DNA from 4 places in the Pantoea sp. X-Soil-TKNS-1207 genome. Region 3 is predicted to be linked to each of the others. Evidence: predicted binding sites of a transcription regulator. Region 3 holds the regulator's gene; each other region holds the start of a gene.

Region 1 (3,488 bases), 2.1 Mb from region 3:
CACCATGCCTGCCGAGCCAAACTGGAGCGATATCAAACGTTTCGCCGCCCAGCTGACTGACGTGCAAAAAGGCATCTACGGTCTGTGCCTGCGTGGCCAGCCGGGCTGGGGGGATAATGTGGCCTTGCTGACGACCATGGCCAACGCCCACGGCGCGCAGTGGTTCGATGCCAACTGGCAGCCAACCCTCAATTCAGCGCAGTGGCGTGAAACGCTGACTGACTACCTGGCGATGGTGAAACAGGATGGCCCGCCGGACACGGTGCAGAACAGTTTTGGGCAGATCCTGCGTCTCACCGCTCAGGGTAAATGCGCCATGTGGATCGACAGCACGGTTGCCGCCGGTTTGCTGGTCAATCCGCAGATTTCGCTGGTGGCGGATAAGCTGGCGTTTGCCCCGGCCCCCGGCGGCGTGACGCGTAACGGTTCACACTGGCTGTGGTCATGGGCGCTGGCGGTACCCGCCAATACGCCAAACCAGGATGCGGCGGTGCAGTTCATCAGCTGGGCAACCTCACGCCAGTATATCCAGCAGGTCGCGGATACCGTTGGCTGGGGGGCGGTACCTCCGGGCAGTCGTAACTCCACCTATCAGCAGGCCAGTTATCAACGTCTGGCGCCTTATGCTGCACAGGTGCGGGAAGCGATAGAAAGCGCCACGGTAGAACAGCCGACGCTCAACCCGGTGCCCTATCAGGGGGTGCAGTACGTCAGCATTCCGGGCTTTGATCAGATGGGGAATGCGGTCGGGCAGAATCTGGCCGACATGCTGAACGGTAAACTGACCCTCGACGAAACCCTGGCGAAGAATCAGCAGGACGTTACGCGTATTTATCAACAGCGGCATTGATTGGTCGGGGTTCCTGACAAGCCCGGCGGTGCAGGTTACACTAGCGCCCTGAGTTGACCCGCAGGAACCCCGAATGAAAACGCCAGAACAGTATTACGCCCAGGCACGCGAGATGTTTTTCGCCGCCCACCCTGATTTCCAGTCGGCACTGGATGAGCTGTCGGACAACGATGCGGAGCAGGCCGGCATGACGCTGACCGCCCTGCGTCAGTGGCACGCGGAACGCATCTATGCGGCTTTTTTACGTCAGAAGAATCTGGATGGTATGCTGTTTTCTATTCAGCTCGCCGAGCCGGACAAAGCGGTGGCAGCCGAGGCGATTGAAACCTATCTGAAATCCCATGCGACGGCGCTGGGCATGACCTGGGAAGAGTTTTGCATTAAGAACGAACTCTGAATTACGCGTAAGAAATCACGCGACTCTGGTTTAAAGTGGCATTACAGACACACCTCCAACCACTCAAAATGTTCAGGATAAAGTTGTACAACATTAAAAATGCTGTATAACTTAACCTACGACTTCGGTCGTAGATTGTCCTTGAACGAATGGTGCTGTTGCACCGCCTCTGGAGGTGTTGCTGGATTTCCACCTCCAGAGGTCTGTTTTTTTTCTTACTCTTCCCGCTCAATCGCTTTGACTTCCACGTAACGCGCCACCGCCAGCAGGCGATTGATATGCGTCAGCAACAGATCCACATCTGACTGTAAAAACTCCTCTGATGAATGGGATGCCGTGACGATCGCATCCTGTACCGTGTCGCTGATGGTCAGCGAGTTATCCTGTTTTGCCTGAATCAGCAGCGCGGCAACCAGCAGTGATTGCGCTTCTACCTGCGCCATCAGTTCCTTCGCTTCTACATCCATTTTTGCCATCTTGAGCAAAATATCGATTACCAGCTGTCGCATATTTATCCCCCGGAATATAAAAGTGCCCTATCGTGACGATGTTGAGTATTAATGCAAAATCCCTGTTGCGCTGTGAGCGCCAATAAAATTTTCAGCGAAGCGCACTCTGCCGCTTGATACTGTTTTTATTTACAGTAATATGACGCTCTGTTTGCTTAAAGGAATGCCCTGATGTTTGTGGAGCTGATTTACGACAAGCGCAACGTGGCGGGATTACCCGGTGCGCGTGAGATGATTTTGCAGGAACTGGAAAAACGCGTGCAGCGGGTGTTTCCGGAAATCGAGGTGCGGGTCAAGCCGATGGAACGCAATGCGATCGAGACCGACATGAGTAAAAACGAGAAAGCCACCCTGGCACGCATCATCGAAGAGATGTTCGATGAAGCCGATATGTGGCTGGTGGCCGACTGAGCCACCAGCGCCCACCGTACTTAGCTTTCCTGCTCGCTATGATTAATGGCGATTTCCAGATCCTGAATCGCCTGATCAATATCGTCCAGCAGTTTGCCCTGCTTATTGATCAATGCATCGAAACGCCCGGCATACTCTTTGTCTTTGTACTCACCGGCATCAAAGGCCAGCCAGTGACTGGAAAGGGTTTCGGTGTTGGTCTGCGCGTAGTGACGCATCTCTTTTAGCTGTGAGGTGACATCACGCAGGTAGTCAGTTTTGGTTTTGATTGCCTCTGAATCACTCATGCTATGTTCCTTTTCACGAATATTGCCAGTTAAAATAACGTCCGAGTGATTAAAGGTAGTAGAAAATAGCGAAGCCGCATTAGGAATAATCGGAACTGTTGCTGTCGTTGCCGATGGCTGCGCCGGATAAAAATAAAAAAGGGGCATCGCTGCCCCTGGTAATACGCGTCCGGCGGGTTACAGATATTTTCGTGCCAGCGCGACCAGTTCATCCTTCGCAGCGACACCCAGCTGTGCCACGCCGGTTTCGACAAAGCTCAGCGCCTGCGCAAAGTCTTTCACTCCCGCGGTGATATCCTGGGTGACGGCATCACTCGCCGTGGCGGTAGCTGGCTGTGCCGCAGGCGCCGCAACCGATGTCGCTGGCGTAGAAGCCGTCGTCGCTGACGCAATGCTGTTAGCAAAATCATCCGCTGGCGTGCTGGCTGTCGTCGGGGCGGCAGCATTGCTCGTTGCCGCCGTGTCAGCTGGCGCAACCGTCGCGCCAGGAGTGGTGGTGGTAGTTTGATCGATAATTGATTGATCGCTCATAATTTTCTCCTCTTTGGATAATAAAGACCGCAGACTGCCGAAGCTGGCTGCAATCCGTTCGGTAATGCTCATCGCCCACCTCCTTCACGCCGTGCGCCGGGTTGCCCATCGCTATTTACCTGCTGCTTTACCTTGTCGGCGGTTTTATTTGCCGTCCGGTCTGGCAGGCCATCAAGCTTTCTCTGCAACACCGTGACCTGGCTGGTCAGCTGATCCACCTTGGCTTCGCGCCGGTCAGCGATGGCGCGATACTCGCGCCGGATATCCTCAACCCGTCGATTGGCGCTGTTGCTGACATAAAGAAAAAGGATCGTCATCGCCACACACAGCAGTGACAGTCCCATCAGCAAACCGCCCAGCACCAGGTGGCGACGATGATTTTTCGCCGCAAACTCACTATTTATCTGAACCATCGCTACTCTCCCCCAGGGTGGCTATCAGTTGATTTACCTGGCTGCGAAACTTGTCGCTCTGATCGGCTTCAGTCATCGCCAGCAGAATGC
Region 2 (3,488 bases), 140 kb from region 3:
GCAGCATACGGCGTTTTCCTGGTTCTATCTCGGCGCGGTGATCATCGCAATAATTGCCTGGTTCCTGTGGGGTAATCCCAACAAGCTGCCGACGACCTCGCTGCAATGGGGCATTCTGGTGTGGCTGGGAGTGGCGGCGTCCGGGCTGGGTTACTTTATGTGGAACTACGGCGCCACTCAGGTGGATGCCGGTACGCTGGGCATTATGAACAACATGCATGTCCCGGCAGGGTTGCTGGTGAATCTGGCGATCTGGCAGGAAAAACCGCACTGGCCGAGCTTTATTGCCGGGGCCATCGTGATTTTTGCTTCACTTTACGTGCATAAACGCTGGGTGTTGGGAAAGACGTCTCACAGCAACGCCTGAGTCTGAAAGGGAAGGGATAACCAGGCCGATCCACAGGGAAGTGATCGGATGCGTTATCCCGAACCCGCTATCAGGCCTTCTTCACCGGCGCAGGACGTTGCACCAGCGTCAATCCTTTCAAAAAGTTACGCAAAATCTGGTCACCGCATTCGCGATAATTCTTATGATCCGGATTACGGAAAATCGCGCCGATCTCCGCCTGAGAAACCTGGAAGTTCGCCTTCAGCAGCACCTCAGGAATATCGGTGGTTTTCAGTGCAAACGCGATGCGCAGCTTCTTCAGGAAAATATTGTTATTCATCCGGCGCTCAATGGACGGCGCAGGCGCATCCTCGCTCTTACCGCGACGATGGAAAATCAAACCGTTGAGGAAATAGCCCATCAGCACATCCGGGCAGGGGCGAAACGCGGCATCATCGTCTTTCTTCAGCCACGCCTGCACATCTTCCAGCGTTACATCGCAACCCGTCAGGGCAAAAATCTCCACCACTTTGCTGTCGCTCAAATCAAGCATATAGCGCACGCTGCGCAGCACATCGTTATTCGTCATGGTGAAATTCTCCTGGTCACGGGTTGAGGCGGCGCATTATAGAGCAGGCGAGGCAGGGATGACAGCGCAGGGCGACGATTGTCGCCCTGCTGGATCAGGAAGAGAGGGGCTGCAACGAACCGGGGCGCGACGCATCGCGCACAAAGGGCAGGTGTTCACAGGCATGTTGGCGGGCAAAACGCACAAACGCCTCCAGTACCGGCTGACGCTGCTCGCCATCGCGCATCGCCGCATACAAGCGGCTCCACAGACCATCGCCGAGGGTCTTGGTCACGACCAGTCCCTGATGTTCAAAACTCTCCACCACCCAGTGCGGCAGGGCGGCAATCCCCATGCGCGCCGACACCATCTGAATTAACAACAGGGTATTATCGACACTCTTCAGGGCCGGACTCACCCCAGCCGGTTGCAGGAAATTGCGCCACACATCCAGTCGCTGACGCTGTACCGGATAAATCATCAGCACCTCGTCGGCCAAATCTTCCGGCGAAATATGTTCAGATTGCGCCAGCGGATGATCCGGTGCCAGCACCAGGCGCACCTCAAAATCAAACATCGGCGAATAAAACAAACCGCTGCGCGGCAAAATATCCGAGGTCAATACCACGTCCAGTTCACCCTGCTGCAATGCGGGTTGGGGATCAAAGGTCACGCCGGATTTGAAATCCATCACCACCTGCGGCCAGCTCTGGCGGAAATTGGTCAATGCTGGCGTCAGCCACTGAATACAGCTGTGGCACTCAATCGCGATGCGCAATGTTGTCTGATGCGGCTCATGACATGCCTGCAACGCCTGCTGAATCTGCGGCAGGATCTGCTCAGCCAGCTGCAACAGAATCTCCCCCTGCGGCGTAAAACGTAGCGGCTGGCTCTTACGCACAAACAGGCGAAAGCCCAGCCGCTGCTCCAGATCGCTGAACTGGTGAGACAACGCGGATTGCGTTTGATGGAGCTGAGCGGCAGCGGCGGCCAGAGAGCCGGTATTCCGTAACGCTTGCAGCGTCCGCAGGTGTTTGAGTTCGATCATGAGAATCCTTCACATCGAGTTTGAGCAAATTGCGCTTGAGGAACATACAGTACCCGCAGAATATAGCGGTGTAAACATCTGGACGGCTAAACATCCTCGCAAACGTTACGGCCACTTTACTTTTATCCAGTGATGAAGCACAGCGGCGCCTTCGGTTGCCTGCTGGATGAACGTAAATTTGTTGTAGCGCGTGCTGCACAGTGAAGAATATCTGGAGAGCATCAAATGACTATTCTGAACCATACACTCGGTTTCCCTCGCGTTGGTCTGCGCCGTGAACTGAAAAAAGCACAGGAAAGTTACTGGGCAGGCAACAGCTCACAGGAAGAACTGCTGGCTGTTGGCCGCGAACTGCGCGCCCGTCACTGGCAACAACAGAAAGACGCCGGGGTGAACCTGCTGCCGGTGGGCGATTTCGCCTGGTACGATCACGTACTCACCACCAGCCTGCTGCTGGGCAACGTCCCGGCGCGTCATCAGAACAAAGATGGCTCTGTCGATCTCGACACCCTGTTCCGCCTTGGCCGCGGTCGTGCGCCCACTGGCGAACCAGCCGCCGCGGCAGAAATGACCAAATGGTTTAACACCAACTACCACTACATGGTGCCGGAATTCACCCAAGGTCAGCAGTTTAAACTGACCTGGACCCAGCTGCTGGACGAAGTCGACGAAGCGCTGGCCCTCGGCCATAAAGTGAAGCCGGTTCTGCTCGGCCCGGTCACTTACCTGTGGCTGGGCAAAGTGAAAGGCGAACAGTTCGACCGTCTGTCTCTGCTGAAAGACATCCTGCCGGTGTACAGGCAGGTTCTGGCGGAACTGAAAAAACGCGACATCGAATGGGTGCAGATCGATGAACCTGCGCTGGCGCTGGAACTGCCGCAGGAATGGCGTGCGGCCTTCCAGCCGGCGTATGACGCATTGCAGGGTGAAACCAAACTGCTGCTGACCACCTACTTCGACAGTATCGGTCAGAACCTTGCGGTGATCAAAGCGCTGCCGGTTCAGGGTCTGCACGTTGACCTGGTTCACGGCAAAGATGATATCCAGCAGCTGAATCAGCAGATCCCGGCGGCATGGCTGCTGTCTGTCGGCGTCATCAACGGCCGTAACGTATGGCGTGCTGACCTCAGCAGCTGGTTTGAGCGCCTGCAACCGCTGATTGGCAAACGTCAGCAGCTGTGGATTGGCTCCTCGTGCTCGTTGCTGCACAGCCCGATTGACCTGAGCGTGGAAACCCGCCTCGATGAAGAGGTGAAAAGCTGGTTCGCCTTTGCCCTGCAGAAATGTGCCGAACTTGCACTGCTGAGCAACGCCCTGAACAACAACGATGCGCAATCGCTGGAAGCCTGGAGCGCGCCAATCCGCGCCCGCGCCCACTCCAGCCGTGTGCACAATGCGGCCGTCGCACAGCGTCTGGCAAAAATTCAGGCCAAAGACACTGAGCGTCCGGGCATCTACACCGAACGCGCCAAAGCACAACGCGCCCGTTTCAACCTGCCAGCATGGCCGACCACTACCATCGGTTCATTCCCGCAGACCACGGA
Region 3 (3,488 bases):
ACGCCAGTGCCGGCGCCACACCAGCCACAGCGTTAGCCCACGTAAAGCGAGAAATACCGTCACCGCCAGCCACAAACCATGATTTCCCAACCATGGCAGCGTCAGCAGCGACAGGCCATAACCCAGCGCCGCCAGCGCCATGCTGTTACGCATCTCCCGCCCGCGCGTCGCACCGATAAACATGCCATCCAGCAAATAGCACCACACGCCCATTAACGGCATCACCACTTGCCACAGCAGATAACGATCGGCCATCTCGCGCAGCGCTTCCAGCGAGGTCAGCAACCCGACGATTTGCGCGCCAAACAGCGCATAAATTAAAGCGAACAGCAGCGCCACCACCCCTGCCTGACGGCAGGCGGCATGCCAGATTAGCAGCAGCCTGCTGCGATCCTGCGCGCCAACCGCCTCACCAGAACAGGCTTCAACCGCATAGGCGAAGCCATCCAGCGCGTAGGCTGTGAAGGTAAGAAACATCAGCAGCACCGCGTTAACCGCCACCACATCCGGTCCTATACGCGCGCCGAGTATCGTCAGCGAAGCAAAACAGATTTGCAGCAGAAATGAGCGCAGCATGATATCGCGGTTCAGGCGGAACAGGCGGGCCACATCGCCGCGCCAGCTGTTCCTCAGCAGGGAAAAATCGATGCCACGCAGCTTCAATACGCGCGCCACCATCCACAGCCCGACAGCAAGGGAGACGTATTCAGCCAGCGCCGTGGCGGCAGCCGCCCCAGCTACGCCCCAGTGCAGCCCGAGGACAAACGCCAGATCCAGCAGAATATTGACCAGATTGCCCACCACCAGCAGCACCACAGGGGCGCGCGCATACTGCACGCCCAGCAACCAGCCAAGAATCACCAGGTTTGCCAGCGTGGCGGGCGCGCTAAGCCAGCGGATCTGAATAAACAGTTGCGCCTGCTGCTGGACAGCAACGCTGCCGCCCATCAGCGCCGCCGCCAGGTTGCTGACGGGCGTACGCAATGCGATGAACAGCACGCCCGCCACCAGAGCAATTAATAACGGCTGCGTCAGCGCTCGCGCCAGCGCCGTTTTATCACTGGCGCCAAACGCCTGGGCGGTAAGACCGGTGGTGCTCATGCGCAGAAACAGCAGCAGCATAAAAATAAAGCTGGTTGCCGTGGTGCCAACCGCTACGCCGCCGAGATAGACAGGACTGTCGAGATGGCCAATCACCGCCGTATCCACCACGCCGAGTAACGGCACCGTGATATTGGAGAGGATCATCGGCAACGCCAGCCGCCAGAGTGTTTTGTCAGAGGAGGAAAACAGCTGCATCAGCCCGTCCCGGTTTCTGCTGTGATACGTCTGTCAGATTGAAGAGGATAAGAACATCAGACTACGGCAGCGCAGATGCGCTACCGCAGCGGGGGGAATCGATACGATCAGAGCCACTCGCCGTTGCGCACGATGCCCACGGCCAGACCTTCAACAGTCAGTGACTGCTCACGGGTATCGACAACGATCGGCTGGAAGTCGCTGTTTTCCGGCAGCAGATGCACGATAGCACCCTGCTTTTTCCAGCGTTTCACCGTCACTTCGTCATCGATGCGCGCCACGACAACCTGGCCGTTACGCACTTCCTGAGTCTTGTGTACCGCCAGCAGATCGCCATCCATGATGCCGATATCTTTCATCGACATGCCGCTGACGCGCAGCAGGAAATCTGCGGTGGGTTTGAAGAGGTTGGCATCCACCTGGTAATGCGCTTCGATGTGTTCCTGCGCCAGCAGGGGTTCACCGGCGGCGACACGGCCGATCAGCGGCAAACCTTCGCTGACTTCCTCTTCCATTAATAAACGAATACCGCGCGAAGCACCGGAGACGATTTCGATAACGCCTTTGCGCGCCAGCGCTTTCAGGTGTTCTTCGGCCGCATTAGGTGAGCGGAAGCCCAGTTGCGCAGCAATTTCCGCACGCGTTGGCGGCATGCCCGTCTGGTTGATATGGTCGCGAATCAGGTCATAGACCTGTTGCTGCCTGCTGGTTAACGCTTTCATCCCGCCCCCTGGTTGTTTATACAGTCGCTGTGAGTATATACAGGTATTGGCGAAATGGAAACCAAAACTGAGGGAAAAATCAGCGGGTTGATGAATTCGGAAGCCTTATCGCAAATGTGACCAAAGCAGCGCGATCCAGACAAACAGAGCCAGTAAGATAGCCAGTAACACTGCGGCCGATCCCATATCCTTAGCACGACCGGCCAGCGGATGGCGTTCCTGACCAATGCGGTCAACCACCGCTTCGATGGCGCTGTTCAGGATCTCAATAATGATCACCAGCACAACCGAACCGATCATTAATACGCGGGATACGGCATCAACATCCAGCCAACACGCCACCACAATCGCCACCAGTGCGGCGATCGCTTCCTGGCGAAATGCGGCCTCATGTTGCCAGGCGGCACGTAATCCCTGCCAGGAATAACCGGCAGCTTTCACTATCCTTTGAATACCGGTGACGTTATTTGCCATGTCGTTGAACCCTTTGCTCGTTTTGACGTCAATGTCTGGGCAGCCGGTAATGGCACAGCCACAGATCTTCGCGGCACTTTCTGGTATGCTTGCCGCGCTTTGCTAACAAGAGGCTTTAAGTTGTCTATGTCAGGTTGGCGTAAACTTTATTATAAATTATTGAATTTACCACTCTCCATTTTGGTAAAGAGTAAGGTCATTCCCGCCGATCCGGTGTCCGAACATGGGCTGGATTCGACGCGGCCGATTATGTATGTGCTGCCTTACGATTCCAAGGCCGATCTGCTCACGCTGCGCACGCAGTGCCTGAAGCTGCATCTGCCCGATCCGCTCGCGCCGCTGGAAGTTGACGGGGCATTGCTGCCACGCCATGTGTTTATCCATGATGGCCCGCGCGTTTTCCCATACTTCGTGCCCAATCTGGAGTCGGTGAAGCTCTTTCACGATTACCTCGATCTGCATCGCAGCAATCCAGAGCTGGATGTCCAGATGCTGCCGGTCTCGATTATGTTTGGCCGTGCGCCAGGGCGAGAAATCCAGGGAGAATCAACGCCTCACCTGCGGATTCTCAATGGCGTGCAGAAGTTCTTCGCCATTCTCTGGCATGGTCGCGACAGCTTTGTGCGTTTCTCGCCAACGGTTTCGCTGCGCGAGATGGCCACCGAGCACGGTACCGATAAGTCAATTGCTCAGAAACTGGCACGCGTTGCACGCATTCACTTTGCGCGTCAGCGTCTGGCGGCGGTCGGCCCACGTTTGCCAGCCCGTCAGGATCTGTTCAACAAGCTGCTGCAATCCAAAGCGATTGAAAAAGTTGTGGAAGATGAAGCCCGCAGCAAAAAGATTTCGCACGAGAAAGCACAGCAGAACGCCGTTGAAATGATGGAAGAGATTGCGGCCGACTTCTCCTATGAAGCCATCCGCGTCACCGACCGCGTCATGGGCTGGATGTGGAGCCGCCTCTATCAGGGCATCAACGTCAATGGCGGTGAA
Region 4 (3,488 bases), 1.1 Mb from region 3:
CGGGTTGTAATCACGTTCCGGCACCACGTCAAAGGCGGGCGTATAAGGCGCGCTGGATGACGCAACCTGCGCGGCACCGGCGGCCAGCGCCACGCTGGCGGTGACCGCGGCTGGGGTCTGGGCAGCATCCTGCCAGTTCCCCATTTTCGGGCCATCATCGTCGTCCACCGGAGAGAATGAAGGCGCCTCAGCGGGGACTTCAAAGCGATATAACGGCGGCGGCGGCGCTTCCACCGGAGCGGGAGCAGGCTGGGTAACGGCTGTCGGCTGAACCGGCGGTGTCACCGGCGGCGGCGCAACAGGTTGCACTGGCGCGACCACGGCAGGCTGCGGTACCACTGGTTCCTGACGCGCGGCCTCGCTGCTGACCGCAATGGCGGCGGCCGTTGCGGCACTGGCTTTCGCCAGCAGCGGATCATCCTCAGCATCCCCTAACGGGGCTTCCACGACCTTACGCGGTTTGGTCAGCAGAACATCATCGTCCTCCGACGAGGCGGCACGCAGCGGCTGCACGCTCTCTGCGTCCGGTGAATGTTCGGGTTCATCCTCGTACTCGTCTTCTTCCTGCCAGGGTTCATCATGGCGCGAACGGTTGCTGGCAAAAGTCAGCACGCCCATCACCACACCACCGATTTTTTCGGCAATCGTCAGCCATGACCAGCCGGTGTAGAGGGTGATGCCCGCCGCCCAGACGCACAGCAGCGTTAAGGTGCCGCCTGCGGAACTGAACCACGGCGCCATGGCGTTACTGACCAGGCTGCCGATGACGCCGCCCGAGGCGAAGTACCAGATATCATCAGCATTCAGCGCCGCCAGACCACAGGTGGTGACCACCAGCGCCAGCACGCCAATCAGGCGCAGCCCCACCGCAAAGTAGTCGATGTAGTCATGGCGATCGCGTTGACGGAAAGTAATCCAGCACAAGCCGATGATCACCGGAGGAATGGCATAGGCCATCACGCCGAAGATAAACAGCAAGGTATCGGCCAGCCACGCGCCCACGCTGCCACCCAGATTATGGATAGGTTCGTGCCAGGCCGTCTGCGACCAACTGGGATCGGAAGGGTTAAAGCTGACCAGCGAGACCATCAGATAGATGGCAAACAGGGCCACAAGGATGAGCAACGCTTCAAGCAGCCGACGTCCGCTGCTCAGCGGTTGTAATGAAACGTCTTTGTCTTCTGTATATTCCTGGCTCAAGAGAACTCTCCAGGTGCCTGTAAATTAAGAAGGCAACAGCGCCGGGCAAGCCCGACGCTGGTCCTGTATGAATTCACAGGAGTGTACCGAAATCCTGTAAGCTTTGCACCTGCCCTGCATTAACGGGTTTTGATCACCAGGCGATTGCTCTGTTTGACCTCTTCCATTACCACATAGGTACGGGTGTCGTTTACGCCTGGCAGGCGCAGCAAGGTTTCACCCAACAGTTTGCGATAAGCAGACATATCCGGCACACGGGTTTTCAGCAGATAGTCAAAGTCACCGGAAACGAGGTGACACTCTTGAGTTTCCTCAAGTTTTTGTACTGCGGCGTTAAATTGCTCAAACACATCTGGCGCGCCACGATTCAGAGTAATCTCAACAAATACCAGCAGTGAGGCATCAAGGTAATGCGGGTTGAGCTGTGCAGTATAGCCAAGAATGAAACCCTGACGTTCCAGACGACGAACACGCTCAAGACACGGCGTCGGCGATAGTCCGACACGCTTCGACAGCTCCACATTGGAAATACGACCGTCTTTCTGCAGTTCATTCAGAATGTTTCTGTCGATACGATCCAGATCTTTTCCGGGGCGTTTTTTATTGTCTACCATTATTATTGTCTCTCTTAATTCCTTCCCTTTACCTGCCACACCCTGAAAACGTTCATTGTTCAGGGCCTTACTTAAGCGAAGACGATAAGCCTGTGCAGTAATGCGACCATCCGTATGACGCATGTTGTCTGTCCACATCATGCGTCACTACCAATGCAGGCTGAGTTTATTTGGCGAAAGGAACCAAAACAGGAATGAAATTCTGTTTCGAATCGCTAAATCTTCTCTGCTTCTGATAATGTTTTCGCAAATGCGCAGGCGATTGTCAAAGTAAAACATCCAAATTCAGTACAAGATGCCAGAGTAAGTTCTGGGTTCCTGTTTTTAAATGAGAATTTTTATACAGCTGCACCACAAATTACCGATGATTGCCCCCTTTTGGCGCAAACAGCGTGCAGAATTGCCGCTCATCGTCTACGCCGCTTGCAGCGATTGTTAACAAAATTGCGCAAGACTTTTTTTGCGGTGCTAATTTCCCTACAATCGCTAGCTATGTTGTCAGACAAAAAACTGAGGAACGCATGAGTACGGCCAAACACAGTAAGCTGCTCATTCTTGGCTCCGGCCCTGCCGGTTACACCGCTGCAGTCTATGCTGCACGCGCCAACCTGAATCCGGTATTAATTACCGGTCTCGAAAAAGGCGGTCAGCTCACCACCACCACCGAAGTGGAGAACTGGCCTGGCGACCCGCACGATCTGACGGGTCCGTCGCTGATGGAACGCATGCACGAACATGCCGAGAAATTTAACACCGAGATCATTTTCGACCACATTCACACCGTTGATCTGCAGAACCGTCCGTTCCGCCTGACCGGTGACAGTGGCGAATACACCGCCGACGCGCTGATTATCGCCACCGGCGCTTCTGCCCGTTACCTCGGCCTGCCTTCTGAAGAAGCGTTCAAAGGCAAAGGCGTCTCTGCCTGCGCCACCTGCGACGGCTTTTTCTATCGCAACCAGAAAGTCGCGGTCATCGGTGGCGGCAACACCGCAGTGGAAGAAGCGCTGTATCTGGCGAATATCGCTGCGGAAGTGCATCTGATCCACCGTCGCGACAGCTTCCGTGCGGAAAAAATTCTTATCGACCGCCTGATGGAAAAAGTACGCAATGGCAATATCGTGCTGCATACCGACCGTACGCTGGAAGAAGTGGTTGGCGACCAGATGGGCGTCACCGGTCTGAAGCTGCTGTCGACCAAAGGCGAAGAAGCGCTCTCGCTGGAAGTAGCTGGCCTGTTCGTGGCAATCGGCCACAGCCCGAACACGGCTATTTTTGATGGTCAGCTGGCGCTGGAAAATGGCTACATCAAAGTTCAGTCCGGTCTGCACGGCAACGCCACCCAGACCAGCATTCCAGGCGTCTTTGCTGCCGGTGATGTGATGGACCATATCTATCGCCAGGCGATCACCTCCGCCGGCACCGGTTGTATGGCGGCGCTGGATGCCGAACGTTACCTGGATGGTTTGGTTAAAAACGATAAGTAAGTTGTTAATTACCTGATCATAATTGCTGAAGGCGACCTGTTTTGGTCGCCTTTTTTATTACCTGCGTGCTACAGTTCATGCGCCTGACCTGCATGGGGTTTTTCTCCCCTGAACCGCTTCTCTTCTGAGTGATCGAACGGCTTCGCATGAACAAATCGCGACAACAGGAACTAATTCGCTGGCTCCG

Evidence for each region. Region 3 encodes LexA, which represses DNA repair genes until DNA is damaged. Its sites were predicted from a motif close to TNCTGTATGTACATACAGNA; they were not measured.
Region 1: a site for LexA is predicted at 1,874-1,893, ahead of AC6I8V_RS12180 (DinI-like family protein). Genes of this name have one in related genera too.
Region 2: a site for LexA is predicted at 1,977-1,996, ahead of metR (HTH-type transcriptional regulator MetR). Genes of this name have one in related genera too.
Region 4: a site for LexA is predicted at 1,262-1,281, ahead of AC6I8V_RS06780 (DNA translocase FtsK 4TM domain-containing protein). Genes of this name have one in related genera too.

The regions. Positions count from the first base shown of each region.
Region 1 is NZ_AP035958.1:2,593,691-2,597,178, forward strand. Features, by position in the region: gene AC6I8V_RS12165 (ABC transporter substrate-binding protein) at 1-850, shown strand, start outside; gene AC6I8V_RS12170 (DUF6388 family protein) at 924-1,247, shown strand; gene iraP (anti-adapter protein IraP) at 1,463-1,756, opposite strand; gene AC6I8V_RS12180 (DinI-like family protein) at 1,928-2,167, shown strand; gene AC6I8V_RS12185 (hypothetical protein) at 2,188-2,454, opposite strand; gene AC6I8V_RS12190 (hypothetical protein) at 2,632-2,985, opposite strand; gene AC6I8V_RS12195 (hypothetical protein) at 3,054-3,398, opposite strand; gene AC6I8V_RS12200 (hypothetical protein) at 3,382-3,488, opposite strand, start outside.
Region 2 is NZ_AP035958.1:221,569-225,056, forward strand. Features, by position in the region: gene AC6I8V_RS00965 (carboxylate/amino acid/amine transporter) at 1-367, shown strand, start outside; gene AC6I8V_RS00970 (YehS family protein) at 438-917, opposite strand; gene metR (HTH-type transcriptional regulator MetR) at 1,012-1,944, opposite strand; gene metE (5-methyltetrahydropteroyltriglutamate--homocysteine S-methyltransferase) at 2,170-3,488, shown strand, end outside.
Region 3 is NZ_AP035958.1:364,582-368,069, reverse strand. Features, by position in the region: gene dinF (MATE family efflux transporter DinF) at 1-1,299, opposite strand, end outside; gene lexA (transcriptional repressor LexA) at 1,407-2,021, opposite strand; gene AC6I8V_RS01590 (diacylglycerol kinase) at 2,127-2,495, opposite strand; gene plsB (glycerol-3-phosphate 1-O-acyltransferase PlsB) at 2,622-3,488, shown strand, end outside.
Region 4 is NZ_AP035958.1:1,467,964-1,471,451, reverse strand. Features, by position in the region: gene AC6I8V_RS06780 (DNA translocase FtsK 4TM domain-containing protein) at 1-1,200, opposite strand, end outside; gene lrp (leucine-responsive transcriptional regulator Lrp) at 1,320-1,814, opposite strand; gene trxB (thioredoxin-disulfide reductase) at 2,336-3,301, shown strand; gene cydD (heme ABC transporter permease/ATP-binding protein CydD) at 3,448-3,488, shown strand, end outside.